Regions from separate parts of the Leuconostoc sp. JNUCC 76 genome, predicted to be linked through region 3. Evidence: riboswitches for the same ligand, from Rfam matches in the RefSeq annotation. Region 3 holds a riboswitch; each other region holds the start of a gene.
What was found. A riboswitch is a leader RNA that binds a small molecule or an ion and turns the genes downstream of it on or off. The one in region 3 is predicted to bind lysine.

Region 1: it holds a riboswitch for lysine, as region 3 does, so the genes downstream of both, lysA (diaminopimelate decarboxylase) here and alr (alanine racemase) in region 3, are expected to answer to the same signal.
Region 2: it holds a riboswitch for lysine, as region 3 does, so the genes downstream of both, JNUCC76_RS09805 (amino acid permease) here and alr (alanine racemase) in region 3, are expected to answer to the same signal.

Annotation. Positions count from the first base shown of each region.
Region 1 is NZ_CM132206.1:614,079-624,528, reverse strand. It holds gene JNUCC76_RS03275 (rhomboid family intramembrane serine protease) at 1-7, opposite strand, end outside; gene ntdP (nucleoside tri-diphosphate phosphatase) at 115-684, opposite strand; gene recX (recombination regulator RecX) at 735-1,538, opposite strand; gene dapB (4-hydroxy-tetrahydrodipicolinate reductase) at 1,628-2,350, opposite strand; gene dapA (4-hydroxy-tetrahydrodipicolinate synthase) at 2,350-3,216, opposite strand; gene JNUCC76_RS03250 (N-acetyldiaminopimelate deacetylase) at 3,218-4,372, opposite strand; gene dapD (2,3,4,5-tetrahydropyridine-2,6-dicarboxylate N-acetyltransferase) at 4,372-5,073, opposite strand; gene lysA (diaminopimelate decarboxylase) at 5,075-6,367, opposite strand; lysine riboswitch at 6,451-6,619, opposite strand; gene JNUCC76_RS03235 (fructosamine kinase family protein) at 6,706-7,548, opposite strand; gene JNUCC76_RS03230 (XRE family transcriptional regulator) at 7,732-8,277, opposite strand; gene JNUCC76_RS03225 (VTT domain-containing protein) at 8,315-8,989, opposite strand; gene JNUCC76_RS03220 (amino acid permease) at 9,112-10,450, opposite strand, start outside.
Region 2 is NZ_CM132206.1:1,938,950-1,949,399, forward strand. It holds gene JNUCC76_RS09775 (ABC transporter substrate-binding protein) at 1-330, opposite strand, end outside; gene JNUCC76_RS09780 (SgrR family transcriptional regulator) at 331-717, opposite strand; gene JNUCC76_RS09785 (MDR family MFS transporter) at 828-2,057, shown strand; gene JNUCC76_RS09790 (YueI family protein) at 2,152-2,526, shown strand; gene JNUCC76_RS09795 (replication-associated recombination protein A) at 2,533-3,819, shown strand; gene JNUCC76_RS09800 (universal stress protein) at 4,212-4,655, shown strand; gene JNUCC76_RS09805 (amino acid permease) at 4,711-6,150, opposite strand; lysine riboswitch at 6,221-6,388, opposite strand; gene JNUCC76_RS09810 (hypothetical protein) at 6,406-6,834, opposite strand; gene JNUCC76_RS09815 (LCP family protein) at 7,551-8,732, shown strand; gene JNUCC76_RS09820 (metal-dependent hydrolase family protein) at 8,793-9,998, opposite strand; gene JNUCC76_RS09825 (peptide ABC transporter substrate-binding protein) at 10,025-10,450, opposite strand, start outside.
Region 3 is NZ_CM132206.1:2,043,829-2,054,278, forward strand. It holds gene JNUCC76_RS10330 (ABC transporter ATP-binding protein) at 1-392, opposite strand, end outside; gene JNUCC76_RS10335 (YdcF family protein) at 481-1,488, opposite strand; gene JNUCC76_RS10340 (aspartate-semialdehyde dehydrogenase) at 1,576-2,670, opposite strand; gene alr (alanine racemase) at 2,680-3,792, opposite strand; lysine riboswitch at 3,890-4,058, opposite strand; gene JNUCC76_RS10350 (NAD(P)H-hydrate epimerase) at 4,184-4,849, shown strand; gene JNUCC76_RS10355 (RrF2 family transcriptional regulator) at 4,936-5,388, opposite strand; gene JNUCC76_RS10360 (YhgE/Pip family protein) at 5,442-7,607, opposite strand; gene rlmH (23S rRNA (pseudouridine(1915)-N(3))-methyltransferase RlmH) at 7,701-8,180, opposite strand; gene JNUCC76_RS10370 (S1C family serine protease) at 8,810-9,949, opposite strand; gene yycI (two-component system regulatory protein YycI) at 10,010-10,450, opposite strand, start outside.

The sequences.
Region 1 (10,450 bases), 770 kb from region 3:
CCTTCATAACCTTTATTTTAACAGATTATTTTTTTTTATGTTTTGTTATGTGATAAATCAATTAACTTCTTCGCATGCATCAGAAAAAGCATTCGACAAATCGAATGCTTTTTCTCAACGACGATCTTTTAACCGCTGTTGCATCAAATATTGATATCGTGTATACCAAACGTCAACATATCCTTGTGAGAATGGTCCAGAACCTTCGTTTATCCAATCAACCAAAATTTTTACATGAGCTTTCAAAATTTTATCGATTTCTGGTGGATAATGCCACTTTTTACTGTGAGCCGCATATTCATCTGCATCCAGTAAATGTTTGACACCATCAGGAAAAACTTTAATATCTAAATCGTAGTCAATATATTTTAGCGCCTCTTTGTCGAGTACATAGGGAGAAGCTAAATTACAATAATACGACACACCATTATCGCGAATCATCGCAATAATGTTAAACCAATATTTCTTATGGAAATAAACAATAGCAGGTTCTCGGGTAACCCATCGTCTACCATCATCTTCCGTTACCAAAGTATGATCGTTTAGGCCAATGATAGAATTTTCACTAGTCTTTAGTACCATGGTATCGCGCCAAGTTCGATGCAACGAGCCGTCATGCTTATAGCTTTTGATCGTGATGAAGTCACCTTCTCGTGGTCCACGACTGGGTCTATCAACGTTCATAACGCTACCTACTCTTCTAACACCGAATTCCTATTTAATTGTACCACATTTCAATCATCTGCAGATACTTCTAACTCATGAATTACCACATTAATTAATTCGGCATTATAACCCTTCGTATATAAACTATTTTTAGTTTTATATATCCTTTGACTTGGTAGTTCCTTACGGTAGCGTCGCCAGCTTTTCTCCGCTTGACGTTTGATATTTTCTAACTCAACTTCATCGTCATTTTCTGTAATCACCCTATCAACAACAATCTCTGCAATATCAAAAGAAAACCCTTTTGTAGCTAAAGCTTGTACAATTTTTTGTTTCTTAGCACGAGTTGATTCTCTTTTGTATGTGTTAGCAGATTTTAAAGCAAGTTTCTCTGCAATTTCAATTTGCTCCTCGTGAGCATAATCCGATAACGCTGTTTCGATATCATCATCACTAACACCTGCCTGCTTCAAATCCATTTTGATAACATTGGGTCCCTTAGGACTAATATTTTTTTTTGTTGAAACATAGTGTTGTGCATAATTTAAATCATCGATGTATTTTTGCTCATATAATTGGGCAACGACTTCATCCTGAATACTTTCAGATACCTCTTTTTCACTCATTTTCTGTTTAACTTGTTTAACTGTGTGCAATGAGTGGCTAAGAAAGTTAAGCGCAATGCTTAACGCCTTGGCAATAGAATCGTTATGCTTAATTTCTGCAATTAGTTCTTCATCTAATTCTCGCCCTTTCGCCAAACCAAATTTGATGAGAACACTTTCTGCTACACCAAAAGCGAATTGATTATCTAGATCAATATTATAGCGACCCGCTTTTTTTTGAATTGAAATTTTAGTTATCTTTTTCATAACTCTATTGTACGATAAATATTGCTATTCACATGTATTTTAAAATAAAAAATGATGCTAATACTGACATTAACATCACAATTTTTAATTTAAATAATTTGATCTAGTCCGATGACCACACCATCTATATTTTTCACAGCTTCTATAGCGCGAATAACACCTGGTACAAAGGCTGATCGACTTGTTGTACTTTGGGTCAGCGTTAATTGCTCATCCACACCACCAAAATAAACACTTTGCTGTGCGATATAGCCAGGCAACCGTACAGCATGGACTGGCACACGATCAATCTGTTCACCGCGAGCTGGCGCTAATTTTGTTGATGTAGGTTCCTCAATACGAGCTTTTGCAATCAATTTTGCTGTTTGCTTAGCCGTTCCAGATGGTGCATCTATCTTTTTAGGGTTGTGCGCTTCAATAATTTCTGCATCAGGAAAATATTTGGCCGCTAACTGTGAGAATTGCATTAACAAAACCGCTGATAAACTAAAGTTTGGTACAATTAAAACGCCTTTTGATGACTGTTCACGCAGTGTTGCTACTTGTTCATCAGACAGACCAGTCGCACCAATCACTAGTGGCATGTTGTGCTCGATTGCGTACATTGCATTGTCAAATACAGTTGCTGGAGTACTGACATCCAGCCAAATATCTGCTGTCACATTAATATCTGATAAGGAGGTCCACACAGGTACCTTACTCTCATGTTGATGACCACTCACAATACCAACAATTTCATATTCTTCACTCAAGTTATCTTGAATAGCTTGACCTAGTTTACCAAAACCACCAGCTAAAATTATTTTTGTCATTATTTCTCCAATAATTCATTCAAATGTAATTTTTCTGCATCACTTAAAGAAATAAGAGGCAGACGGACAACTTCACGTACGAATCCTTTTTCAGCCAATTTTGTTTTAACTGGAGTTGGGGAAGGATAGGCAAATAGAGCATTCATTCGTGGCGTTAGGTAACGTTGCAAGCGCGCAGCTTCACGCCAGTTATCTGCATTCATAGCAGTAAACAATTCAGACATTTCGTCGCCATAAAGATGTGAAGCTACCGAAATTGTTCCAGCACCGCCGACAGTGTAGGCCGAAAGAGTCATTGCATCTTCACCAGTATAGACTGCAAATCCAGTGGTTCTTTCTACCTCTGCTTCAACAAATTCAGTTGATGTTGTTTCCTTAATTGCATTAATATTAGGATGTTGAGCTAATTCAATCACACTATCAACTGTCAGACCGACCACCGTACGTCCAGGAATATTATATAACATAATTGGCTTTTCGGAAGCATCAGCGATAGCTTTAAAATGCGCAATCATACCAGCTTGACTTGGCTTATTATAATACGGTGTTACTGCTAAGATGCCGTTAATATGCTCGATTTTACTTAAAACTTTGGCTGCTTCTACGGATTCCTTTGTATTATTGGACCCTGCATTAGCAATTAAAAGTGCACGGTTACCAACCTGTTTTGCGATAAACTTCGTAACCTCAACTTTTTCTTCAAAAGACAACGTTGGAGATTCACCTGTTGTTGCTGCAATCACAAATCCTTGCGAACCATGATTTAACAGGTGTTCAATTAATTTCTCTAATGACTCATAATCAATCTCATCGTTTACTGTAAAGGGCGTAATAATCGCCGTAATTAAATTAATTCCTTCGTACATGCTATTCTCCTTGTGACATTCGCCACTCAATAAAATCTTTCAAAGCATTAAATCCTGGCAACAAAGCTGCTTCATCGATGTTTAACTTCGCGCTGTGCAGTGAATGGTTGTCATTGACGCCAAGCCAAAGCATGACACCAGGAATATGTTGCAATATGTAACCAAAATCCTCACCTGTCATCGCAGGTTTTGCTTCTTCAAAAGCAATGTCTTGACGCTGTTCCATGAAACTCAGCAAATTATTAGCTAATTCGGGATTGTTTTCAACAGGCAAATAACTTCCTGTTTCAAGGCGAACATTAATCTTGACATCATTTGCCAATGCCACACCTTCAACTATTTGGCGAATTCGTGTTGTCATTTTATCCAACCCATCTTTAGTCATACTACGAACTGTTCCGGCAAGATGAACCGTGTCTGGAATAACATTATTTGTAAAGCCGCCGCTAATCATTCCAAGACTCACTACACCACCTTCTATTGGATCAACGTCACGCGATACAACAGTTTGTAACAACATAATTAATTCAGCCGAAATGACAATTGGATCCTTACCTAAGTGGGGATAAGCCGCATGACCACCTTGCCCATAGATGTCAATTTCGAGCTCGGCTGTCCCGGCAAATAAGGTACCCGCTAATGTACTCAATGTTCCAGCAGGTAAATTAGGCTGATCATGAATACCGTAAAACTCATCAGGATGCCATTCACCTTCAAAGATTCCTAAATCAACAGCTAATTTGCCACCACTTTTTGACTCTTCAGCCGGTTGAAAAAAGATAATTAAATTGTCTTTAGGTTGATTCTCGCTAAAATACTGAACCAATCCCAAAGCTAAAGACATGTGAACATCATGCCCACATGCATGCATAACACCTTTATGTGTTGATTCAAATGGCAAGCCAGTATCTTCTGTAACTGGCAGCGCATCAATATCAGCACGATATCCTATCGTCCGAATTGGGTCAGTTCCAGAAAATTTCACGAGCAATGCAGTAGGTAATTCTTCTACTTGACGTATTGTCATAAAATTAGTTTGCCAAGATTGAATTTTTTCTAGTAAATAACGATGCGTTTTAAATTCCGCTAAAGCAAGTTCTGGAATTTTATGTAAGTCACGCCGATAGGTTTTTAAATCTTCTTCACTAACTGGCATTATAAGCCTCGCAATGCGTCAATTAACGCAGTCTTTTGTTGCGTCTTCGAATCAATCTCCTTAATAACTTTTGCAGGAACACCCGCAACTACTGTATTGGCTGGTACATCCTTTGTGACAATCGCTCCAGCCGCAACTACTGCGCCGTCACCGACCTGTACGCCTTCAATAACGACGGCATTAGCGCCAACTAGAACGTTATTTCCGATGCGAACAGGTTGGGCAGATGCTGGTTCAATCACACCAGCTAATACCGCGCCAGCACCAATATGAGAATTTTCACCAACGATGGCACGGCCGCCAAGTACAGCACCCATATCAATCATTGTGTTAGCACCAATCTCTGCACCAATATTAATCACTGCGCCCAGCATAATCACCGCATTATCACCAATTTCAACTTGATCGCGAATAATGGCACCTGGTTCAATGCGAGCATTAATTTCTTTTTTATCAAGCAAAGGAACGGCAGAGTTACGTGAATCATTTTCAATAAACACATCTTCTGATGGTAGATTCTTAATCAACAATTCAATTTCAGACCAGTCGCCAATCAATTGTCCAAATGACTCATTTCCAAATTGTTGCACAGTATCTGGCACTTCAGTTGCCAATGTACCTTTATATGTAACCTTTACTGGAGTAATTTTTTTTGCATTTGCAATGAAATTAATTAGTTTTTGTGCTTCGTTTTCAGCCATGTTATTTATCTCCTAGAGTATAATCCTGATCTAAACTGATCATGTGTTCAAAAGTTTCACGTTCAACAACGACTTGATGCTGATCATTTTCCACGAAGACAACGGCCGGTCGTGGATTTCGGTTATAATTTGAAGCCATTGCATAGCCATACGCACCTGTTGCAAGCACAGATAAAATGTCACCAGGTTTTGTCGCCGGTAATTCTGCCTGCCAAACCAATACGTCACCAGACTCACAATACTTACCCGCAATTCGCACAATCTCTTCACTTTTAGCATTTGGTTGATTGGCTAAAACCGCTTCATAATTTGCTTGATAAAGTGCTGGACGAATATTATCTCCCATACCACCATCTACAGCCAAGTAATTTCTAATTCCTGGAATATCCTTACGCGATCCAACTGTATATAGAGTTTGTCCGGCTGGTCCGACAATCGAACGACCAGGTTCAATCCATATTTCTGGCATCGCCCAATTGTACCGTGTAGCCTTCTCTTTCAAAACACGGATAATAGCATCAGCAAACTCGCTTTCTGGCAAAGGTTGATCCTCATCAGTATAACGAATACCAAATCCACCGCCAGTATTAATGACCTCTGGTTGCCATCCCCATGAATAAGCAGTGTCTGCTAATAGTGCTGCATTTTTCTCAAATCCAGTCACATCAAATATTTGAGATCCAATGTGCGCATGTAAGCCACGTAAGTGAAGATGGTTATCTTTTATTGCAATATCATAGGCTTGCTTCGCTTGACCCGTTTGTAAATCAAAGCCGAATTTACTATCTTGTTGACCAGTACTAATAAATTCATGAGTATGAGCTGAAATTCCTGGTGAAATACGTAGCAAAATATCTTGAATAACATTTTTTTCCGCCGTAATTTCTGACAGTAGCTGTAACTCCAGAAAATTATCAACAATAATTGTTCCCACACCATTTTCAACGGCCATCACAAGTTCATCATAACTCTTATTATTACCATTAAAACTAAGATGCTGAGTTGGAAAATCAGCTTTAATTGCTGTATATAATTCCCCACCAGACACGACATCAGCGTGAATATTTTCTTGAGCTGCCACTTGATAAATTGCTTTAGTAGCAAAAGCTTTACCAGCATAACTTACAACATATGGGACGTTTTCTTGTTCAAAGATACGTTTAAACGCCCTCATTGTCTTACGAATAAGTGTTACATCGTAAACTGCTAACGGCGTGCCATATGTCTTTGCCAGTTCGATTGTATCAACACCATCAACTGTCAGATGTTGCTTTTCATTTGTTGGATACGTCATCATTTCCCCTTGAATTACACAAAAAAACCCTTTGATAGGTTCGCAAAACGGACTTATCAAAGGGCATTGTTAGCATTTTTGACAGTTTCCATAGCTCACCGCATCTCTGCGACAGTCTAATAGCTCTTAACTATTAGCCCAATCAAGGTTATTTGTAGTTACCCTTGATTTCGGCGATATCCCCTAAGCTTACCATCAATTGCTACAGCAACTCCGGTAAGTGTATTGTCAATCGCGACCTCTATGTGAAATAATTTTTATTCTGTCATTATTATGACTGAATCACTATTGAATGTCAAGGTTTTTCCGTCTAATTCTTTGCTAGCAATCATGTGCTTTTAAAAAGACGTTAATAATTGGTTCATTCGCGGTGCATAAATATCACCAAATCGTGTAAAGTGCATCAATATGTAATAGAACTCATACCATTTTTCACGTTTTTGCCAGTCATCGTCCAATGACCATTCTTGCATATATTGATCATAAAATGACAGGCTAAACCCGGAAAACACTCTTGAAATAGCTAAATCATATTCTCGATCACCGTAGAACACGTTAGGATCAATAAATACAGGTTTACCTTGATCGTTAAACATAAAGTTTCCTGCCCAGAAATCACCATGCAGTAATGATGGTTGAACTGTTTGCGCGTGATTATCATTTAATATCGTTTCACGTAAATTATTATAATGATCACCACGTTGGGTCAGCCAAAAATTATTTTTTTGCGCTTGCGCCATTAGCGGATCCAAGCGTTGTGTCACAAAAAATTCAGCCCAAGAGGATTGCCAAGTATTATTTTTAGGCACAAAATCTACTAAATTATCACTATCAAATCCAAACTTTGGTGCTGTAGCTTGGTGAATTTTAACCAGCGACTTTGCTAATTCTTGTTGTGTCCCATTTCCTTGATTAATCCACGACAATACTAAGTAGGCGTGTCCTTGTAATTGTCCCTGCGCTAAAATGGCTGGCACAGTCACCACTTCCCCCAAAGCCTTTAAACCAGCAACCTCATGATCAAAAAAACTTGCTTGAGCATTTTGTTGAATCTTTAAAAAATAGCGCTTGTTGTTCGAATAGATTGAAAACGCCTCGTTAATGTCACCACCACGTACCTTTTCTAAGTCGTATGGTTTTTCAAGTCCCAAACGAGTAACAAAATCATTGCCTAAATCCATATTATCCTCCAAAATTTATTATCGGAACAAAAAAACACAATTTCCATTACGAAAACTGTGTTTTTGACAAAATAATACCCTTATTATCGACAAATTTATTCAATTGTCCCACAAGTATTAACATCTAATTGTAGTGTATCATAATATTATACAGACGTCACTACTTTGTGTACTTCTCTACTGTTAGCTGATGACTGGTAAATTGGCTGCAATTAAATCGTTAGTTATATCTACAAATCTTTCATCGTTCAAACGTAACAACCGCCAATCGTATTCCCTATCATTATCAAACTCATCAATATATGGTTCAAACTCACCTTCAGTTTGTAAAATAAGATAGCCTGCAAAAGCATCCGAAAATTCGTTTTCACTTTTGACAACACGCACCAATTGATTATTAGAAAAAAATCCGACGGCTAACTGATCATTGTTCCACTGCCCTTCAAAGGCCCACTTTAAAGTAATCCAATCTGAAAGTGTTATTCCTAGATTCAATAGATAATCCACAGATAAACGAATGTGAATTGGATGCTTACTGGATTGGGAGTCGATTCCTTGAGCATCCAATTGAGAAGAGAAGATACCACTTAATGCCTCAAAATCACTCACACTAGGTACTTTTTCTTCGTTTTGCCATGCTTCAACAGTTTCAACTTCAACATCTAGTGCATCAGCAATCTCTAATGTTGAAATTTTAGTTAATTCTTGTAGTTTTTTTAAGTTATTCATAGTTATAATTATACAGAAAAACCGCCATGAATGGCGGTTATTTCGATATTATTTTTTTCTGTTTTTTTGCAATCATCGCTGAACGAACAACACCAATAATCGTTGGCATTAATGTTACCAACGCAATACCCAAAATAATTACAGAAAAATGTGCTTTAACAAATGGAATATTTCCGAACATATAACCAGCACCGGTTGCAATTAAACTCCAAGAAAACGCAGCAATCACACTATTACGTAAGAAGTGCTTGTATGGAAATTGACTGATGCCAGCCACAAACGGTACAAATGTGCGAACAATCGGCATGTATCGCCCAATGATTATTGCCGCAGCACCACGCTTTTCAAAGAAAGCCTCAGCTTCTTTGATATGTTGTTCTTTAATGAAACGGCCAAAGAAACGGTGATGCAAGATTTTATAACCACCTGTACGACCAATCCAAAAATTGACTGAGTCACCAATAACAGCTGCTAAGAAGAATACAATCATAAATACCCAATGATTAAGTCCGGCATTTAGCCCAGCAGGCGTAGCAGCAACTGCTCCTGCAGCAAACAATAGTGAATCTCCAGGTAGAAACGGCATAATCACACTACCAGTTTCAATGAAAATTACCGCAAATAAAATCAAGTACGTCCATAAACCGAACGCTTGCACAAGATTACCAATATGGACATCAATGTGCAAAATAAAATCAATTAGAAATGACATAAAATTCCCCTAAAGTACGAATAGTAATATTTTACCACACATGTAAGCTTGTCATATTAAAATATAACTTTTCATATCTATTGCGATTTTAACTGCCTTCTAACCAGAAAAATTACAGTAACTTACTTATTTAACGCCTGTTTTGGTTGTCTCATTGAAATACAGCCAAACACGACCATCCAAATAGTAGCACCAATTGCTGGTAGACGAGATTCTGGATTAAAGAAGAGCGTAACAAATACAAAACTGAAAAACAGAATTGCCAATGGCACTAATGTCTTAGGTGCTATAACAAGAAAACCATCAGGCATGTAACTATCTGACTTACGATATTTCATATATGCCATCAAAATCAACACATAAATCATTAAAAATAAATCAGTTGAAGCACTTGTTACAAAACTGAATGCGTTTGTAATTGAAGGTATAACTGAAATCAATGCAGAGAAAGCAACCATCACTGCTGTTAACAATACAGCATTGATTGGTAATTGAGTTTTAGAAATTTTTCTAAATGGTTGTAAAAATTTAGCTTTTGATTGAAATGAAAGTGCATAAAAATTACGACTTGCACTAAACAAAACTGAGTTCAAAGCTGATGCAGCACTCGTCAACACAACAAAATTAATTAATGCTGCTGCCCACTTAACACCTGCTAATTCAAAAACCATAACAAATGGGCTTTGATTTGCAGGAATTTTTTGCCATGGATAGATTGTCATAATAATAAACAAGGCACCAAGATAAAAGAATAAAATTCGCCAAGGTATCTGATTAATTGCTTTAGGTAAAACTGAACGTGGATTTTCTGTTTCTGCTGTTGTCATTCCGATAAATTCCATACCGACAAAGGCAAACATCACCATTTGAAAGGCATTAATAAAATTACCAACACCATTAGGGAAAAATTCAAAATGATTCCAAACATTACTAAATGCAACAGTTCCTACTGGGGTTTTAAATCCAGTTATTGCCATCATAATCCCAGTAACAATTAGTGCTAAAATAGCAACGATTTTAATCATAGCAAACCAAAACTCAGTTTCACCATAAAGTGCTACAGCAATCAAATTTACGCATGTCAATAAAATCAACATCACTATCTGGATTAACCAACTTGGGAGGCTTGGTAGCCAAAATTGGATATACTTCGCGACAGCGGTTAGTTCAGCCATTCCCATAAATACGACGGTTAACCAGTACGACCATCGGGCAAAAAAGCCGGCACGGTTTCCCAAAAACTTGGTAATAAATGTAATAAATGTATGTTGGCTCGGATCAGCATAAAGCAATTCACCTATAGCACGCATCACAACAAACATGAACATTCCAATAACTAAATAAACCAACAGAATAGACGGTCCAGCATAATGAATAGAGTTTCCTGCACCCATGAATAGACCAGTACCAATCGTACCACCAATGGCTATTAACTGAACGTGTCGATTTTGTAAACCTCGT
Region 2 (10,450 bases), 100 kb from region 3:
TTTGAACTGGACAATATCATCTGCTAGCAGGATGATATCCATTAAATTAACAAGTTGCCAGTACGATTCCCCCACTTCATTTCGAACTCGTTCAAACGTTCGTTTCACATCAACCGCTGTCATCGTTTTCCCATTATGAAACCGTACCCCTTTGCGCAAATAAAACGTCCAAACGGTGGCATCGTTATTTGACTGCCAATGGTGAGCCAATCCAGCTTTCAATCCTTCATCGAATTGAACTAATGTATCTCCCAACTGCAAAACTAATTGATACTCACGTCGAATGGCCACTTGAACTGGATCCAAGGTTGTAATAGGTCGCGTCGCCAACTATCTTAAAATACGTTTATTTTCACTATACGTTTGTATGCCTAAAAAATTAGTGAGATTTCCCCGAAAAGATGCCAGCCAACTGGCAGGTACTGATAATTTTAGCAAGTAAAAAATCGTTATTATGTCCTCAGTAACAATTGCTTGCTTCATCCCCATAATCACCTCATCTCTGAAGCTACTTTGAAAAATGATTTGCGTTAGATGTCCACGCCCCTGTCCGGGGTAATACTGCAAAAGTTTTTGCTCTTCATAAGCACGTAAACGACGTTTAACCTGCTTTGTTGATATCGACCAAAACTTAGCTAATTCAGAAATACTGATAGTTAGTTTTTGCCCAAATCGTTGATATGTCATTCGTAAATCAAAGTATGTCTGGTCAACCATTAATTTCACTCACCTTTTAAAGTGGACATTTTTTTATATAAATGTCCATTTTAAGATTTAGATGTCTATTTTATAATCTTAACATATCGTTTGAAAGTAGGATAAACAATATGTGGAAAAATTTACATCCAAACATCAGAAAAAGAATCCAAATTGAATTCTTAAGTCGCCTCGGAAGTTCTCTCATATTTCCTTTTATGTCAATTTACCTTTTTCATGCTTATAATGCACAAACCACAGGTGTGTTAATGATGATAAATATCGTCATTTCTTTTCTAGCTGGCATTTATGGTGGATATTTAACGGATGTATTTGGGCGACGACGTTTACTTATTTTTGGGGAGTTCATTAAGCTATTGGCTTCTATTGGTATTGTCTGCGCTAATCTACCTGTTTATCATTTTCCTTGGCTTACCTTCGTGATGATGTTTCTTGGAAATATTGCTAGTGGCTTGATTAGCCCAGCTAGTGAAGCCATGCTCATCGACGTCTCAACTGAAAAAACACGTGCTTTCATGTATGCCATCAATTATTGGGCTAATAACCTGGCATTGATGGTTGGAATGCTCATTGGTGGCTGGTTATTTGAACGACATTTCTTATTACTTACTACTATTCTAGTTATCATAAATATTAATTCATTACTTTTGACCAAATATTTAATTACTGAAACCCATGAACAAACAATTAATAAAAAAAGGCACGTTGGGTTTCAGTCTGTATTTCATAGTTACCAGATTGTATTATACGATGTTCGTTTTGTTATCTTCACATTAGGTGGCATCTTATTACTTAGTGTTGAATTTCAACGCACTAACTTTATCGCCATTCATTTGGCACAAAGTTTTATCCATACAAAATGGTTGGGTATATCATTTGATGGTGTAAAAATGTTAAGCCTATTGACAAGCATTAATACAGCTATTATCGTTTTGTTTACTGCACCAATATCTCGTTGGATAACTAATCGCAATACGAAAAAAATATTTGTAATGGGTACTACATTATTTACGTTAGGCTACGCTCTGCAAGCATACGTCAACACGCTACCCTTATTAATTTTGTCAAGCTTCATATTATCTTTTGGTGAATTGATGTATGTCCCAACACGTCAATCAAAATTAGCCGATTTAATGCCAGAAAATAAACGTGGCGCCTACCTTGCTTTTAATGGTTCAATTTTTCAATTAGGAAAAGTCATTGCATCATCAATGCTGATTGGTGCACCATTTCTTGGTTCGTTTGGTATAGCTACCACAATTATTTCCCTGGGCTTAGGAGCGATTATCTTAACTCTTTGGGCACTACATTTAATACCAGATAGCCGAAACAACATGTAGGTTTATCATTGTGCTCCATTGACTGAGAGTTTAGGTATAAATTAACGACTAAGATAACGTATAATAGGAGTATCAAATATTAATGGAGAAAATCATGGACGTCAATGAACGCTTACAACAAGAACAGCTCGGTAATGGCAGCCCAAAAATTAACCCTGATGAGCAAAACCGTTATCTTGGCACGTTCCGAGAACGTGTCATTGTCGCAATTAAGGTATCTCAATTGGGCAATTCAAACATCCAATCACAATTTGCCGCATCACTTAAATCACACAGTATTGGTAAGGTTCTAATTGATCAGCAACTTGCCGGCGACTATTTTTCAACGTATGTTGGTTTAGCAACGAAGAGCAACCATACTTTCACCTTGCTTTCCGACTCTACAAAATCCGCACATCAAGAGGATCCAATTGCAGTGGTACTAGCCGCTAATACTGCTGTCAATGTAGATAATATTTACTTAGGATAAACGTTTATGACACAAGAACCGCTAGCGTACCGTATGCGCCCCACAAAAATTGAAGAGATTGTTGGCCAACAACATTTAGTTGGTGAAGGCAAAATCATCTGGCGCATGGTCGCTGCTCATCGGCTGAGTTCGATGATTTTATACGGACCGCCTGGTACTGGTAAAACATCAATAGCTAGTGCCATCGCCGGTTCATCAAAATATGCGTTTCGCATGCTAAACGCTGCTACCGATAGCCAAAAAGACTTGCAAATCGTTGTCGAAGAAGCAAAAATGTCAGGGACTGTCGTCTTATTACTAGACGAAATTCATCGTTTAAACAAAATCAAACAAGACTTTTTACTACCACATTTGGAATCTGGAGCAATTATATTAATTGGTGCGACGACAGAAAATCCTTATATTAATGTCACACCAGCTATTCGTTCCAGAACGCAAATATTTGAAGTTAACAGTCTAAGTGAAACAGATATCACAAACGCCGTTAAACGAGCCATTGCTGATAAAGAAAAAGGCCTTGGGCAATACAATATCGTTCTCGATGATAACGCTATGTTGCAATTATCGCGAGCAACAAATGGAGATTTACGTAGTGCTTTAAATGGTTTAGAATTAGCAGTTTTATCAACAAAAGCAGATAAAAAGGGTGTCGTTCATATCAGTTTGCCAATCATCGAAGAGACTGTGCAACGGAAAGCATTATCAGCAGATAAAGATGGGGATGCGCATTATGATGTGATTTCAGCACTGCAAAAGTCAATTCGCGGATCCGACACCGATGCGGCGTTACACTACGCTGCCCGCATTATCGAATCCGGTGATTTACCGATTTTAGCACGCCGACTTACCGTTATTGCCTACGAAGATGTCGGGTTGGCAAATCCACCGGCAGCTCAGCGAGCAGTCACTGCTATTCAAGCCGCACAAACACTAGGATTCCCAGAAGCCAGAATTCCGCTCGCCAATGCTATTATTGAGCTCTCTCTCTCTCCTAAATCTAATTCAGCCTATAAAGCAATTGACTCGGCCATTAGTGATGTTCGTCATGGCAAATCTTACGATATACCTAATCATTTAAAAGACGCACATTATAAGGGCTCTTCGGAGCTGAATCACGGTGTAGATTACACATATCCGCACGACTATGATAATGATTGGGTAGCTCAGCAATACTTACCAGATAAAATGACAAACATTCAGTACTTTCACCCTAAAGGTAATTCGAAAGTTGAACAACAATTATTTGATGTATATCAGACACTAAAATCGCGACAACAAAACGGGCTAAACTAAAAAGTCAAGTCTTTTAGTTAGCGAGTTTTCGCGTTATAATACTATATGAATTCCTCAGATATACGCATTGCTACATCATCAGCTTTTTCCTTACAACTTTTATTTTCGGTTGGGAATTCATGACTTAGAAGATATGCCCTTTCATTCGGTAATCTGACAATCTTGATGAACCATCCACCTCGATAATTTCGAGGAAAATCTGCGTAGCGATTAACGGTATTAATTGAGTGTTCCGGGCTAAGCCCGTGCGTCCACATTCGTGGGCGCTTTTTGTATAAATTAAAACCCGTGTTTAATTAGGTTAAAGAACATACTATTAATTTTATTATGAAAGCGCTATACTAGAGGTGTAGAAGAAGAACACATTGCATATTGCAAGAAGGGATGTTATTATGACAGCAAATTATCATAGGATTTTAGTACCAATGGATGGATCAAAAGAATCTGAAGCTGCATTAACGCGTGCGGTTGAACTGACCTTGGATGCTGGTGATGAAGGCGTCTTGTCAATTTTAAACGTTATCGATACCCGTGCATTTCAAAATGTGGCTAGTTTCGACGATACAATGGTCGAAGCAGTGTCAGATGAAACGCGTAAGAGCTTAGAAAAATATAAAACACAGGCAATTGAAGCTGGTGTTAAAAATGTTGATTATCTAATCGAATATGGTTCACCCAAGTCATTAATCGCTAAAGATGTACCTAACGAAGTCAATGCTGATTTGATTGTTATTGGTGCAACTGGATTAAACGCTGTAGAACGTTTAGTTATTGGTTCTGTTACTGAATTCGTAACGAGATCTGCTAAAGTGGACGTCCTAGTAGTTCGCGGTTAAGTTATTACTCATAAAAAAGACACTACAATGATGCAGTGTCTTTTTTTGTATGCCTTTATTTATATTGTTTTAGATCAACATCTTTTAGAGCAATTAGCTTCGTTTTGTGAGAAACTTTGTACCAAAAATATAAGATTACAAACAAAGGAACTGATAAGTAAGTCACAAATATTTTTTCCCAATTTAGATGGGCAAAACTGTCCGGATCCTGACCAATAATAACACCAATAGAAATTACTAGCGCAAATAGTGGACCAAATGGGAACCACTTAGCCTTGTATTTCAAATCAGACAGACTCTTTCCTTGCGCCACATAAGCTCTTCGGAAGCGATAATGAGAGATAGCAATGCCGACCCAAGCGATGAATCCAGTTAACCCAGAGGCATTGACCAGCCAAGTATAAGCAACTGATCCCCCTTTGGTGTTAGCAATAAATGCTAATAGGCCAATCGCAGTAGTTAATACTAAGGCTGCAACTGGTACCCCTCTACTTGAAAGCTTGGCAAAAATTTTAGGGGCATCGCCTTTACGCGCCATAGCGTACAACATCCGTGTAGAAGCATATGAACCTGAATTTGCTGACGAAACAATTGATGTTAAAATAACTGCATTCATTAAACTAGCCGCAAAAGCAATTCCTGCATTTTTAAATACAATAGTAAATGGTGAGACAGCAATGTTTTGTGTAGAAGAACTCAACAAGCGCGGATCTTTATAGTAAACCAAAGCGGAAATGACAAAAATTGCCAGAATATAAAACAGTAAGATACGCCAAAACACTTGATTTATCGCCTTAGGAACTGACTTATCAGGATCCTTAGCTTCTCCAGCAGTAATACCAATTAACTCAGTTCCTTGAAAAGAAAATCCGGCAACAACGAATACTGACAAAACAGCTTGAGGTCCACCAACAAATCCGTGATTACCGACCGACAAGTTTTTCATGACATTGATGTCAGAATGAATTACACCAAAAATAGTAGCCAGACCAACAACTAGGAAAGCAATGATAGTTATCACCTTAATCATTGATAACCAAAACTCTGCTTCACCAAAAGTACCAACCGAAAAGATATTAATCAAAAAGATAAGTAATAACGCAACTGCGGAAAATATCCATCCAGGTGTATGTGGAAACCAGAACTCAGCTACTAAACCAACAGCAACAATATCAACAGCAAGCGTGATAGCCCAATTGAACCAATAGTTCCAACCCATTGCAAATCCCAATGCGGGATCAACATATTTTCCAGCATAATCAGAAAATGAACCTGATGTTGGTGAATATGTAGCCATTTCCCCCAGTGAGGTCATCAAAAAATAAACCATTACACCAATAGCTAAATAAGCAACAATAGCTCCTAGTGGTCCAGCTTGAGCAACAGTTGCTCCTGATGCTACAAATAATCCCGTTCCTATTGAACCACCTAATGCAATCATCGACACATGTCGCGTTTTCAATCTACGCTGTATGTGTCCATTATGTTCAGACATAATATCTCCTTCTCAAAATAAAAAACCTCTTCACAACAAACGGAAGAGGTTTAAAAAGTCATTATTAATCACTTTTCAAAGCGCACCGCAATTTTGCGACAGTCTAGCAACTATTAATCACTAGCCCAAGAATTATCTTGCCAGATAATTCTTTCGGCAACCTTCCCTTTTACATGATTTCAACATCCTGGCGGACTTCATCATGCGACTCATGTCGGTTGCAACCTCTTTGACACAATCAAAATAATAACACACTTATACGCGCCCGTCAATTTCAAGTACCTTTTGCCAATGTCGCGCCCGTTTATAATATTGTTGTGCACTAAACTGCCACCAAAAATAGCCAAAGGTGATTGCTCCCAACCCACTAGTCAATGCCATATGATGAGACTGAATACGGGCTAGCATAATTGATAACCAAAACAAACCAATGACAATATTGATCATCACTTGAATTTTTCTCGACTTGACCAAATGTGGCATAATAATGACCAACAGCAAGAGCAATTGCAACCACCACACCAACAATAAGTTAGGTATAGTTTCACCTATTTTAGGGCCATCCTGCCAATGAATGCGTAAAATAATTGTAATAACCCATGTCAGCAACATCGCAACAAGTTGTGTAATGGCAAACCACCAGGCAGCAATCTTATAATTTATGAAATAAAGAAATGCTACCATGACCGCTATCAATGGGATGACGACCCAATAATGGGAAAAAAGATTACCTAACCCTAAGTATAGGGGTATTTTCAACGATAAAATATTGTTTACTGCAAAATCTGTAGTCGCGTCCAGAACTTGCATAAATATCATATGAAATCGAACTTGAATACCTAAAAAAACAAAAATAATGCCAAAAGTAATAATTAAAATTTTTCTTAGTTTATCCGGTGGAATTAACATTATTTATAATTGTGATGATACAGATAAGCATATTCAAATTGAACTGACACAAACATAGTTTTATGACGACAATAATACTCAATTGACACCGCTTACTCACATTCTCCCAAATATTAAATTTCTACAAACTCATTTGCTTATAGCTCTTAATAATTGTAGCATTATATGAGATATAATTATAAAAAAAAGCTGATATGGTTAAAATTTAATCTTGACTTTAACTTGGTCCGATATCATTACTATCAGTTGGTTTTTGCCGATATTTTTAGTCGTGCTCTTAAATATCTATCACATGGCAGATGAATTATTGCTAGATGAATAATCTCAAAATATGGTGAGAACAATAGTTACTATTTTTTGATTAATCGTTAGTTTCCAGTCTTTTGCCTTTGTTACCCCAAAAATAGCAGTATATCGATACAACTCGGTAGCTGTCTTTATTATCTTACAAACCGCCATATTTCATTGGCCAAAACAATCGAGAGACCGTTATGAAAAAAAATAAACAAACTGCAGTTAAGTCCAGAATTGCTCGCTATTCAAAAAGTAGTCACAAACTACGAAATATTATCTTACTTGTTGTCGGTCTCTTACTTATCGTGTCGGGCACATTTGCTTGGATGGCTATCCATAATACTAAATCAGCAATTGATAAAACATACAAGAGCAGTGGCGTCACTAAATCCCGAAACGTCTCAAGCGTTGTTCAAAGTGGAAAGCCTTTGTCTATTTTGTTGTTTGGAACGGATACCGGCGAATTAGGACGTACCTACAAAGGACGTACCGATTCAATGATGTTGCTTCTTGTTAACCCCAAGACAAAAAAAACAACAATGATTTCTATTCCTCGTGATGCAATGGTTTCTATTCCGGGATACGAAAGTACTTTCCCTCAAAAAATAAATGCAGCTTACGCCTATGGTTCAACGGCAACTGCTATTAAAACTGTAGAATCTTACTTAAACATTCCTATTGATTTTTATGCCTTAGTCAATATGTCAGGTTTGGAAAAAATGGTCACTCAAGTTGGAGGGATTTCTGTTAAGTCTCCAATTGATTTCACTTATAGTCAAGAGACAGCTCATGATTACGGTGAAAACCTGTACCGTTTCCACAAGGGAAGCACAGGCTATGAACATTCTGATGATAATGGGGTAACTTGGTCAGCAACCAAGCATGTTATGACCGGTGATGCAGCCCTTGCATTCTCGCGCATGCGTTACGATGATCCAGACGGTGATTATGGGCGACAAAAACGTCAACGATTAGTATTAGAAGCGTTAATTAAAAAATCAGCTAATGTTTCTAGTTTATTAAATACCAAGTTTATGAACACAATGAGTTCAAATGTTCAAACTGATTTATCATTTGGTGACTTAACTACAATTGCTAGCAAATATATTAACGCCGCAAAGAAAATTGTTACAGAACATATTCAAGGTGTTAGTACGAGCTATCCTGATTCCGAAGGTAATAATGTTTCATATGAAGTTGTTACTCAAAAAGAAAAACAACGTGTTACTAATTTAGCTCGTAACGCCCTTGGCTTGAAGCATGCTTCTACTGGTTCAGCCTACGGCGGCGATATACCAAGTTCTCTGCAAACAATAGCTGATTCTCTCCGACCAGCAGATGATGAATCAACAGATTCTGATGATGATTCTTCAAACTAAAAAAATTAACTGAACTAAAAAAGACGTTGTGATAACGTCTTTTTTTATTTGTGTTTTATCTTATATTACAGCACGACCATGTTGAAAAATTTGCTTCTGTTCTTGCTGCAAAACTTTCATATTATTAATTGGATTTTCCCGAATCACCATAAAATCTGCATATTGACCAACCGCAATAGCACCATAGTTATCATTAATTCCCATCATTTTAGCTGCGTTAACAGTTGCTGATTTCAGAACTTGCTGAGGCGTCATATGGCCAAATTCAACCATCATATCCATTTCAACAGCACTTTCATTTCCAAAACCATTGAACGGTGTACCAGAATCTGTTCCCATTACAATATTCACTCCCGCCGCTGCTGCTTTCTCGATACTTTTTTGATGTGCCTCCCAGTGTGTAATGGCTCGTTCAATCATCCATGATGGCACTTCATCTGGTTGATCAATAATCCTCTTCATAGCAATCATTGTTGGTACGACAGATGTTCCTTTGTTTTTCATCAATTCTATCGATTCGTCATCAATATGAAAAGCATGTTCTACAGAATCAACTCCAGCTCGGACGGCAATTTTTATTCCTTCGGCACCTTGAGCATGTGCCGCAACTTTAATTCCTTTTTTATGTGCTTCAATCACACCTGCTCGAACTTCATCTTCATTTAATTGAACCTGATCTGGGTTCTCAAAATCTCCAGCACTCACACCGCCAGTCACCATAAGCTTGATTACTTGGGCACCATTTTTCATTGCTTGACGTACTGCCTTACGAACCTCATCAATACCATCAACTTCAATACCACCACCATTGCTACCATGGCCACCTGTCATTGAAAAGGCTGCACCACTAGCAACCATCATCGGCCCTTGAATATTACCTTCACGTTGCATACGTGCAATTTCAATATCAGTCATACGTGCTGTGCCAACATTTCGTACAACCGTTACACCATAATGAAGCATTTTTTTCATATTATTTTCGGCCACAATAACCGCTCGAACATGCTCTGCATCGCTATCGACACCAAATTTTTCCTTACCAAATTCATGGTTCACATCAGAGTCAATGTGAATGTGCGCATTAATTAATCCTGGCATAATGTATTTTCCCGCCATATTGATAGCATTTTCGATATCAGGGCCATCACCTTTTCCAACATCAATATAGCGTCCTGATTGTTCATCAACAATAACGTACCTATTTGGATCAAACTCACCTGTTTGTGCATTAAAGCCATTAAAATTGTAATATTTTGTTTTTGTCATTTGATAATCTCTCCTTACTCATTAAGTTATTTCCAGTACATATCTTGATATGCTGGTGAATGAAAGCTATTTCCTTTAAATCCACCAATTTTATCAGTAACAACATTTGCCGTTACCGGTTGATAAATCGGTACCATATATGCTTTTGTTTTAGTAAAATACTGGTTAGCTTTCTGTAACGTTGCATAACGTGCTTTAGCATCGTTTACTTCTTTCACTGCCTGTGCTAAATAACCATCGTATGTCGCATCGCTCACTTTTGAAAAATTCAACCCATAACCTGTCTTGCCAATCGCCAATGGGTAAGACGCATCTGGTACAGTAACGCTTAATCCCATATTCACCATGTCAAAATCCTGTTTTAATACTTCTGAAACAGCTTGTGAATGTGGCACGTATTTCGTATTAATAGTGATGCCCTTGAATGCATGCTCCACAGTATATTGAATATA
Region 3 (10,450 bases):
GCCACTCTCTGCACTGCTGACAAATCGTTCGTCGCATGTGCCATTAAATCTCCCGTACGTCGACGCTGATAAAATGTAGTATCCATTTTCAAATAGTGATCAAACAATTGCTGCCGTAATGTTTTTTCTAATAGCGCCGAACCTTGGAAAATATGTGTAATCCATGTATAACGAAATATGTACATCAACACAGAAAAAAGCAAAATACCACCAGCATAGAAAAATAGCTGATGCATTGTCATTTGTCGGGACACTATCACATCAGTGAAACGACCGATTAACGCCGGGGACACCATTTGTGATACTTCTGTCAGAAACAAAAAAGTGAGCCCCAACATATATAGTCGTTTGTGCTCCTTAAAGAACCACATTAATTTTCCAAAAATAGTCATAAAATTCTCCCAGACAGTATAAATCTCCATAATTCATTAAATCTATCTAAATAATATACCATATTTAAAAAGATTTTTTATATTTTATTCATATAAAATTAATTAAAACTACTATCGCACTGCTAACAAAACACACAGCACCATATATAATGTGCTGTTTTGGATTTAGATTCATCACGCCAGCAAACTCTCGCAAAAACGCTATGCCACGGTACGGAAACTGCGTGTAACCTCCTCGACCTTGCGCATTAACTCCTTGTTTTTTTGCAAGTAAAACACCACGAAAAACATGATACTCGCTTGTATAAAATGTGAATGAACTGTTAGTTAATTCAGCACTATTCCTCAAATTTTCATATGTATTTCTAGAACGGTCTTCCAATATTGTATTCTCATAAGGAACATTTAGTCTTTTTACAGCAAAGTTTCTCATAGCTTCTGCTTCAGAAATTAATTCATCTTTCCCTTGACCACCCGAAAAAATGATCGTTGGATACTCTGACATTTTGGTCGCATCTTTAACAGCTGCCTGAATACGATTACCAACAATTCGACCAACATACCGTCCATCAACTAACCCACCGCCTAAGACAACAATCGGACCGTGAATTGGTCGTTTAACCACCAATCCATACAAGATACTACTGATAATAAACTGTAAAAATTGCCAAAGAACGTACATTGACAACCATGGGATAACAACAAGAATGGGTTTTAAAGATATTGAGAACCCATCATTCAGAAGCCAAATGCCAATATCAGCAATAGCATACACAAGCAACACTAGTGGGAAAACTAACTGATGTAGGCTATGTTGCCATTTACGCCAACTTTGAAAACTGTGATAGGCTAGTGTAATCACCAAAAATAGACCCGCAATATTACCCCATTTAACGAACATCTTAGCTTCATTAATGATATGAACAACTGATATACTTGGAAACTGCATCACCTGCAGACCAATAAATAAAAAAATCATAATGATCAATACATAAAATCCTAGTCGTAAACTTGCTGGGCTGATCCTGATTTGATGCCAAAGTAGCCAAGAAAAAAGACTTATAGCTAAAGTTAAAATTGTTAGAATTGCTATCATAAGGCTATTGTAACACGTTGCTTTTACACACAGTTGTGTCGTCGCTTTTGGAGATATAAAAAGAGCGCTGAACGCTCTTAAAAAAATTTATTCTGTGATAAACTTATTTGCTGCGTCTTCTGGGACTCTGACTAAGTCTAAGTCAACAAGACGCTCTGCAATTTGTACTGTATTCCAAGCAGCACCTTTAAGCAGGTTATCTGAGACAACCCACATATGGAAGCTATCATCATTTTCCAAATCAGGACGCACACGGCCGACGAATGTTTCACGTTTCCCTTCGGCATTAATTGGCTGTGGGTACAACTGTTCCTTTGGATTATCTTCCAAAACAACACCTGGAGCCTCACTCAAAATTGCTTGAAGATCAGCAGCTGTCGCTCCTGATTCGGCATCCGTTTCAAAATAAACGGTCTCGCCATGACCAATAGGAACAGGTACACGGACCGCAGTCGCTGTTACTTTGACTGCTTTAGAATTTTTATCACCAAACATAATTTTTTTAGTCTCATGAATCATCTTCCATTCCTCATGAGTGTAACCGTCTTCTTCGAAAACATCTATTTGTGGTAGTAAATTATAAGCTAAGGGATAATGATGCTTAGCACTTTTAACCGGCAAAATCTCAGCATGCATCTCTTTACCGGCATTGTGGGCATCAGTTTCTGAAACTAGCTCTTGCCATGCAGATTGTCCCGCACCAGAAGCAGCTTGATAAGTTGAAACGATAACACGTGTCAAACCATACTTGGCTTTAATAGGTGCCAGAGCAACAACCATTTGAATCGTTGAACAGTTAGGGTTGGCAATAATTCCTTGGTGTTGTTTCAAATCTGCTTCATTAACTTCAGGAACAATTAACGGGACATCATCATTCATTCGCCATTGGCTTGAATTATCAACAACCACAGCGCCGCGTTTCACAGCTTCGGGTGCAAATCGAGCTGAAACTGAACCACCACCGCTAGCCAAAACTAAATCAACCCCATCAAAACTTTCTGGAGTTGCTTCCTCAACAACCACATCTGTACCCTTAAATTGCAGTGTTTTACCTGCTGAACGTGACGAAGCAAGCAATTTTATGTTCTTCACGGGAATTGTTGATTGCTCTAATTGTTCAATAAGTCGTGTGCCCACAGCACCTGTTGCGCCAAGGATGGCAACACTATATTCTCTAGTCATTATCTTCTCCTAATCTACTAAAATACGATGTATTCTATCTTGTAGTCCTGTTGTGATTTCCCACGGCGCCAAACCTGCAAACTGTGCAACGTCCTCTATCGTGTTCTCTAAGTCTCCATCTTGACCAATAAAGGTTACTGTTGTACCTTCTGGATATTCATGAGGCAAACGTATCATTAACTGATCCATTGCTACTTGGCCTACAATAGGAGCGTATTGACCGTCAATAATAACCCTAAACCCCATTAATTTGCGTAGCCAACCATCCCCATAACCAATAGGAACAGTGCCTATCCACTCGTTTTGAGTTGTCGTATATTTATGTGAATAACTAATGCCTTCACCAGCAGGTAAGCGTTTAACAAAATTAACCTCGCTGCGCAGGGCCATGACGGGCTTCAGGTTGCGCCCATCCGCCAGTTCACCACGAGAGGGTTCAATCCCATAAAGCACCGTTCCTACGCGGACAACTTCATGGGGAACCTCTTGTGCATGATACATTGCAGCACCCGAATTAGCAACATGATAATACTTTGGTTTTGGCAAGTCATCTGTCAATTGATGCCAGCGTGTTAATTGTTTTTGGAAGTACCGGGTATCTGATGAATCAGATTCGGCAAAGTGCGTCGATAGTCCAACATATTCAAACTTATCAGCATGATCCAAAACAAACTGTATTGCTTTCGCTAAAGTTTCACGATCTCTAAATCCAATTCTACCCATGCCAGTATCGATACCTAGTGTAACAGGTAATCGCTGTTCACCAGTTAACTGCTGTTCTGCTTTCTCCAGCCAGTCCAATGAAACAACAGTTGCCATGATATGCTGGACAGCCATTAGTTCAACATACTTTACCTGTGAAATACCTAAAATTAAAATTGGTGCGGTTATGCGCTCGTGTCGTAGTGCAATAGCTTCATCAAGAACAGCTACGCCTAAGCCATAAATACCTCCTGCCACAGCAGCTTGAGCCATAGGAATCAAACCAAATCCATAAGCATTCGACTTAACGGTCAAAAAAACCTTGTCCGCACCTGATACATTTTTAACGGTCATTATATTATGTTCAACAGCGCTCTTTGAAACTTCAAGACGTGTTGGACGTGTTATTGCCTCTACCATATGTTAGCCCATTCACAGATATCCATGAATGCATACCTCCTCTATTAAAAAATCCACAGCGCACAAGTAGCAGCCATGGATCCCAATTAATTGCAATCTATAACATAGCACCCCGCTTACGCGACAGTCCAACGATTTTTCACCGATTGGCCCAGCTACTTGGTGTCACAGCACCAATGCTTCGGCTACATCCCCTTTAACTTGTTTCATTGTGCCTGTAAGCACTCCGCAAGCGACTAATGTCAGCAGCAACCTCTATGATTCTTAAATTGTTATTATTGTATTCTAATTTTTTTTATTTGTCAAATTCAATATTTTTACGCTTGTTTGATTGATAAGACTGCTAAATCACCGTATAATAAGTTTAATAACTTATGAAATGATGGGAACTATGACGCGACTTGTTACAGCTACAGAAATGCAGCAAATAGATAATTACACGATTGAGACTATTGGTATGCCACAGGATGTATTAATTGAACGGGCCGCAATGGCAGTGCTTGATGTCATCGGTGCCGGTAGATTCGATTTAAGTCATGTATTGGTACTAGCTGGTCTTGGTAATAATGGTGCTGACGGCGTAGCAATTGCTCGTCTCTTGTACGCTCAAGGCGTAAATGTCTCATTACAATTTGTCGGAAACGTTAGCCGTGCGAAAGACAGTGTAAAACGGCAACTGGCAATCATTGAGAAGCATGGCTTAGTTCGTTCTGAAAAAAGTGATTTTAATGAGGCAACTTTAATTATTGATGCGATATTTGGGGTTGGATTGAACAACGTTCTACCTGAAGGCTTACAAAAAATGATTAAAGCGGCCAACCACATTGATAAACCTGTTATTGCTGTTGATGTTCCTACTGGTATTGATGCAACGACGGGAGAGATACGTGGAGCCGCTCTTAAAGCTCACACTACAGTCACTTTTGGCTTCACAAAGGTTGGCTTAACGCAACAAAATGGTTGTTATCTTTCTGGGAATGTTATTTTAAAAGATGTCGGAATGCTTGTTCCTGATGATTTTGAATTCAGTTTACAAGAGGCGCTACCTGTTGCATAAAATATAGTACTTCACAATATAAAAAAAACAGTTTATTAATGCTAACCAGGCATTAATAAACTGTTTTTTAGTCAATATGTGTAACTTCATCGCCAATCAACAATTTCTTCTCCTTCTTTGGCAAACAATAACAAATCAGCAATTGATGTACGTTTTAACCGTTTCTTAAAATCCTTTTCTGCCTCATAGACAATAGATAGAACTTCTTTTGTTCCTTCAGCAACAGCAGTTTTGGCAGGAAACACGCGATCTGCTAATTGGGTAGAATGAATAAAGCTATCTTCTCCTTCGATTGCCTCATAAACATCCAATAACGTAATATCATTGGTATGACGAGCCAATTTGAAGCCACCTTCCTTACTAGCAATCGCTTTTACTAAATTTGCAACAACTAATTTACGCATTGTTTTTTTTAAGTATGATTCAGAAACTTCTAAATGTTCACTTAAAACATGACTTTTAATAGGTAGGCTATCTTTTTGCAAAGCTAGCATAACCAAGACGACCAAACTTTGTTCAACTGCACTAGACATTTTCATTTATTTTTCCAACTTCATTTCTTTATGTACGCAGTCTGCCGACTGCTTTTAAATTAATGCTTAAAAGTTAACTGATTATGGTTTAATTTCATTTGGTACACAAACCATGTTAGTACCATTGATATCACCCCTAATGACAACAATACAGTTAAGTCTGATACAACACTGCCACCCATAGAAATTGTTTCGCGGAAGGCATGGACAGAGTAACTCATTGGCATCCATGGATGAATCGCCTCAAAAAAGCTGTTTGACAACTCAATAGGATAAGATCCCGCACTAGCACTCAGTTGTAATACCATCAAAACCAGCATAATCCCTGACCCTAGTTTACCAATTAGCACATTAAACAAGACAACAAACTGGTTGAACCCAAAGGATGCTGCTAAGGCTACAACAAATGTCATCGCTGGCCGCTGCGCTTCCATACCATCTACTAAGAAGAGTAAACCAGTCATAATCAATGCTTGTCCAATAAAAACTGGCGCATTAATTAACTGCTTATTAGCCCACCATGTGAAACCATTTTTTGGCTTTTTAGAAACCGTCATGAAATCAAATATGGTCGTAAATGTGATCATACCAACAAATAGCCCAACAGACATCATATATGGCGCCATTCCTGTTCCGTTGTTAGGAACCTTTGATAAATTAGATGATTTTTGTTTGACCGGCTGTGATAATGCTACCACATTTGATTTCTTATTGTGTATAGCTGACAATTTCACAGCACCATCAGCTAATTTATTCGCTAAAGTGGTTGCGCCAGTACCTGCCTGCTGCAAAGCCGCACTAGCTTGACTTTCACCAGTAAGTAACTGTGTCGTGCCATCATTTAATTGCGAAACACCACTATTAAGCGTATCGTTTTTGGCGGCTAACTGTCCAAGCCCTGTAGTTAATTGTGAAGATCCTTGCGCTAGTTGCTGAGCGCCTGGCACTGCTTGGTTAGCTATTCCTTGGCTGACAGTAGTTAAGCTATCATTTAGTGTTTTAATAGCTGTTTGCGCACCTTGGGTGGCAACAGATCCTTGTTGACCGAGTTTCTGTAATTCCGGAATTTGTGCCTGCAATGCTTGTAATTGTGGCAGCATAGCCTTTAATGTGGTCAATTGATTCTGAATTGTAGTGGCTGCTGTAGCACTTGATTGCACATTTTCACCTAAATCACTTAATGCCGCTTGATACTTAGTAGCAACAGTAGGATTTTCTTGTAAAAATTTTTGGAAATCAGCATCTTGAGCTAATGCTTTGAAAGCAGCCGCATCTTTCCCAGCACCAGTTAATCCAGCTGACAGCTTTTCGGACGCTTCGTTAAGCTTTGTTGAATCAACAGTTACCGTTGGTGATTCAACTTTACTTAGTTTTTGTAAGCCCTGTGTAAGTTGCGTCAATCCTGTATCAAGCTGTTTTAAATCAGCCGTGTTGGCACTTTGCTTTGTATTAATCTCGTCAGAAACCTTTTGGAGTTGTGTGGCAAGTTGTTGGGCACCTGAAGTTAACTGCTGGGCACCTGTATTAGCAGACGACACGCCATTTGTGTACTGTGACAAGCCCGTTGCCAACTGTGAAGTACCAGTTTGGAGCTGTGTTGTGCCATCTTGCAATTTTTTAGTACCATCTTGTAATTGTGATAATCCACTCCCAAGTTGTGTGGCTCCTTTAGAACCTGATTGAAAACCTTTTTTCGAAGAGGCTGTTGCGTTTAAAATTGTTTTATTATAAACACTTTGCAGTGATTTTGAAACATTCGCCTGTATTTTATCAGCTGCCGAAACCGTTAATTTTTCAGCAATGAATCCTTGCCCAGTATTATGCGCAACTTTAATCATAGGCTTGACTGGCTTAGCATTCAACAATGTACCTGAATTCTTCGTAAAGGACTTAGGTATCGTGATAGTCATGTAATACTTTCCAGATGCAAGTCCTTTTCCAGCTTTCTCAGCCGAAGTCTTAGTTAATTTTAATTGCTTGCTGTCAAGCAATTTTTTCGTTAAATCATCGCCTATATTCTGTGATTTCCCATTAATCTTTGCGGTCTTGTCTTGATTAACAATCGCAACCGGAAGATGATCCACTCTACCATAAGTATCCCAAAGTGACGACAAAAAAATGACTGCGTATAAACTCGGAATGAGTGTAATACCAACCAATAATAATGGTAACCCCCTAATTTTTCGAACACGGGTCCATTCTGAATTCTCAAAAAACTTCCTCATATTTCGCACTCTTTCGTGTATATTTTTTATCTATGGATATATTATAGACACGGAAATATGAAAATGCAACAATAGTTTTCATTTTTTTACATGTTACTTATGATACGGTGATCCTTGTTGAATCATAAAGGCACGATAAATTTGTTCAATTAGCACAAGACGCATTAATTGATGTGGTAAGGTCAGCAAACCAAAGCTCATCTTTAAGTTCGCCCTTTGCTTGATTTCCTTAGATAATCCAAGAGAACCACCAATAATAAAAGTAATGTCCGAATAGCCATTAACCGCAATCAATTCAAGTTTTTGAGAAAATTCCTCGGAAGGAAACTGTTTTCCTTCTATTGCTAGCACAATAACATAATCACGCGAACCAATTTTCGCCTGAATTCGCTCCCCTTCTTTAGCCATAATTTGATTATTCTGTACTTCACTAGCATTTTCCGGCGTCTTTTCATCAATCAACTCAACTACTTGAAATTTACAAAAGCGAGATAATCGTTTTGTATACTCCGCAATGCCTTCCTTTAAATACTTTTCCTTTAGTTTCCCGACCGTGATTAATTTAATATTCATTTCAAACCCACTCTTTACAATTTCTTAATATTTTTGACTGGTTATCTATACTTATTATATCCGATGTTATCCACACGAACAAAAAAAATATTTTTTTCTAAAAAAGCTTTTATACCAACTCTTTTAGCTGTTCGCTTTTTAAGTTATCCACTGTTTTTTTTAATTTCAAAAAAATGTGGATAACTTTATAAACGTTATTTTACTTTTATTTAGACAAATTATAGATATTTTCTCGCAAGTTATCCACAGTTATCCACAAAGTTATACACAATTGTGGATAAGCACACGCGTTCGACTGATGTTTAAAGTAAAATTCCTTTACATTGTTCGGAAAATATATACTAAATATGATTACATAAGTGTTCTTTCTTTAATCACTCCAATACACGAACATTACTGCTATCCGTCTAAAAACTACCTTTTTATTACTAAATATTGCCTAAAATTACCAATATTTATTATTTCTTATAAAAATAAATCACTTATCCACCAATTTAAACATCTTTTCCACATTTCCTGGTATTTAGTCCACAAATTGTCAACATTTTCAACTTGTTTTCAACATTTACAGAAAATACATATTCTTTAACAAAAGTCAAACAAGAGTAAAGAAAAAGCTAACATTTTTGTTAGCTTGCTAATTTCTGTGTTAATTTAACCTTGACTGTCTTCTTAGTATCCTGATGATAATAAGTCAATGTTATTGTGTCCCCAAGTGAATTCTTGTACAGTTCTTCTCGCAGATCCGCCTGTGAACTTACCTTCTTGCCATTAATGCCAACGATAACATCGTACTTCTTCAATCCAGCTTTATCTGCTGGGCCATTGTTGGTCAAACTCATTACTACAACACCACCAGTAACACTATCTGGAATTTTCAATGTTGATTTTTGCTCAGAAGCTGTCACTTCCGACAAATTAATCAAACTAATACCGATTGCTGGTCGTGTGACCTTACCATTTTTGACTAATTTGTTAACAATGTCAACGACTTGATCAGAAGGAATTGCAAAACCCATCCCCTCAACGCTCGTTCCCGAGGAAGACGTTGATAACTTCATGGAGTTAATACCAATAACTTGTCCTGCAAAATTAATTAATGGTCCCCCTGAATTACCAGGGTTAATAGCAGCATCCGTCTGAATAACCGTGGATCCACCATAATTTTGACCATTTTCAGATGTCGTCTCAACTAACCTTTTCTTGGCAGAAATGATACCTTGCGTCACTGACGAAGCATACTCGGATCCCAGCGGCGAACCAATTGCTAAGACATTTTCACCAACAGTTATTTTACTTGAATCACCAAATTGTGCAGTTGTCGTAACGTCTGTGCCGTCGATCTTCAGAACAGCTAAGTCAGTCATCGCATCTTTTCCGACCAGTGTAGCGGTCACTTTCTTCCCACTATGCAGCATAACTTGAATTTTAGCCGCTCCAGTGATGACGTGATTATTCGTTACAATAAATGCCGATCCATCCGTTTTTTTATAGATCACGCCAGAACCTTCTGACGATTCTTGATAACTACTTTGACTAGATTTAGTAAAGTTTAATACAGATACAACTGCATCTGATACCTTATTATAAGCAGATGTAGCGGTTGCATTCTTGGCAATCGTTTTTGTACTTGTTGCTGTCGTACTTACTTTTTGATTTTGATTTTGTAACAATTGTACACCTTGTTGCCCATACAAAATTGCTCCTCCACCAACAACACCAGCAATGACACCAGTTAACAACGTTTTTGTTAATGCTGATTGTACCATTAGTCACCTCTCAACTATATTTATCTTATTTTATCAATTTGAAGTTAAGCAAAAATTAAACTATTCTGATAAGTTATCACCCGTAAAAGCATTAATTTTCAAAAGCCCTGTGTTACCATTTGCGTGTGTTACAACAAATACCCACACCGGCAAATAAATGTCATAGCCATTAACCTTTACCGATGTATCATACGATAGAGCACCTTTTGATAATTTATCACCACTATTTAGCTCATTGAATTTATAAAGAGCGACAATTGCAGCTTCCTCTGTAATTGTCGCACGTTCATCACGCAATACTGTAACCTTAGTTATTTTGGTTTGTGTAAAATCAGTTACCTTACGGTCTTTATCTTTGTTAAAAATCATCAGCCCTTGTTTGGCGATGACCGGCAAATTATCAATATATTGAGAGTAGGTTACACGATTTTTCACATTAACTTTAGAAAGAATAGGATTATATCGATATCCCGCATTACGTGCTATCTTTGATGCCTCAAC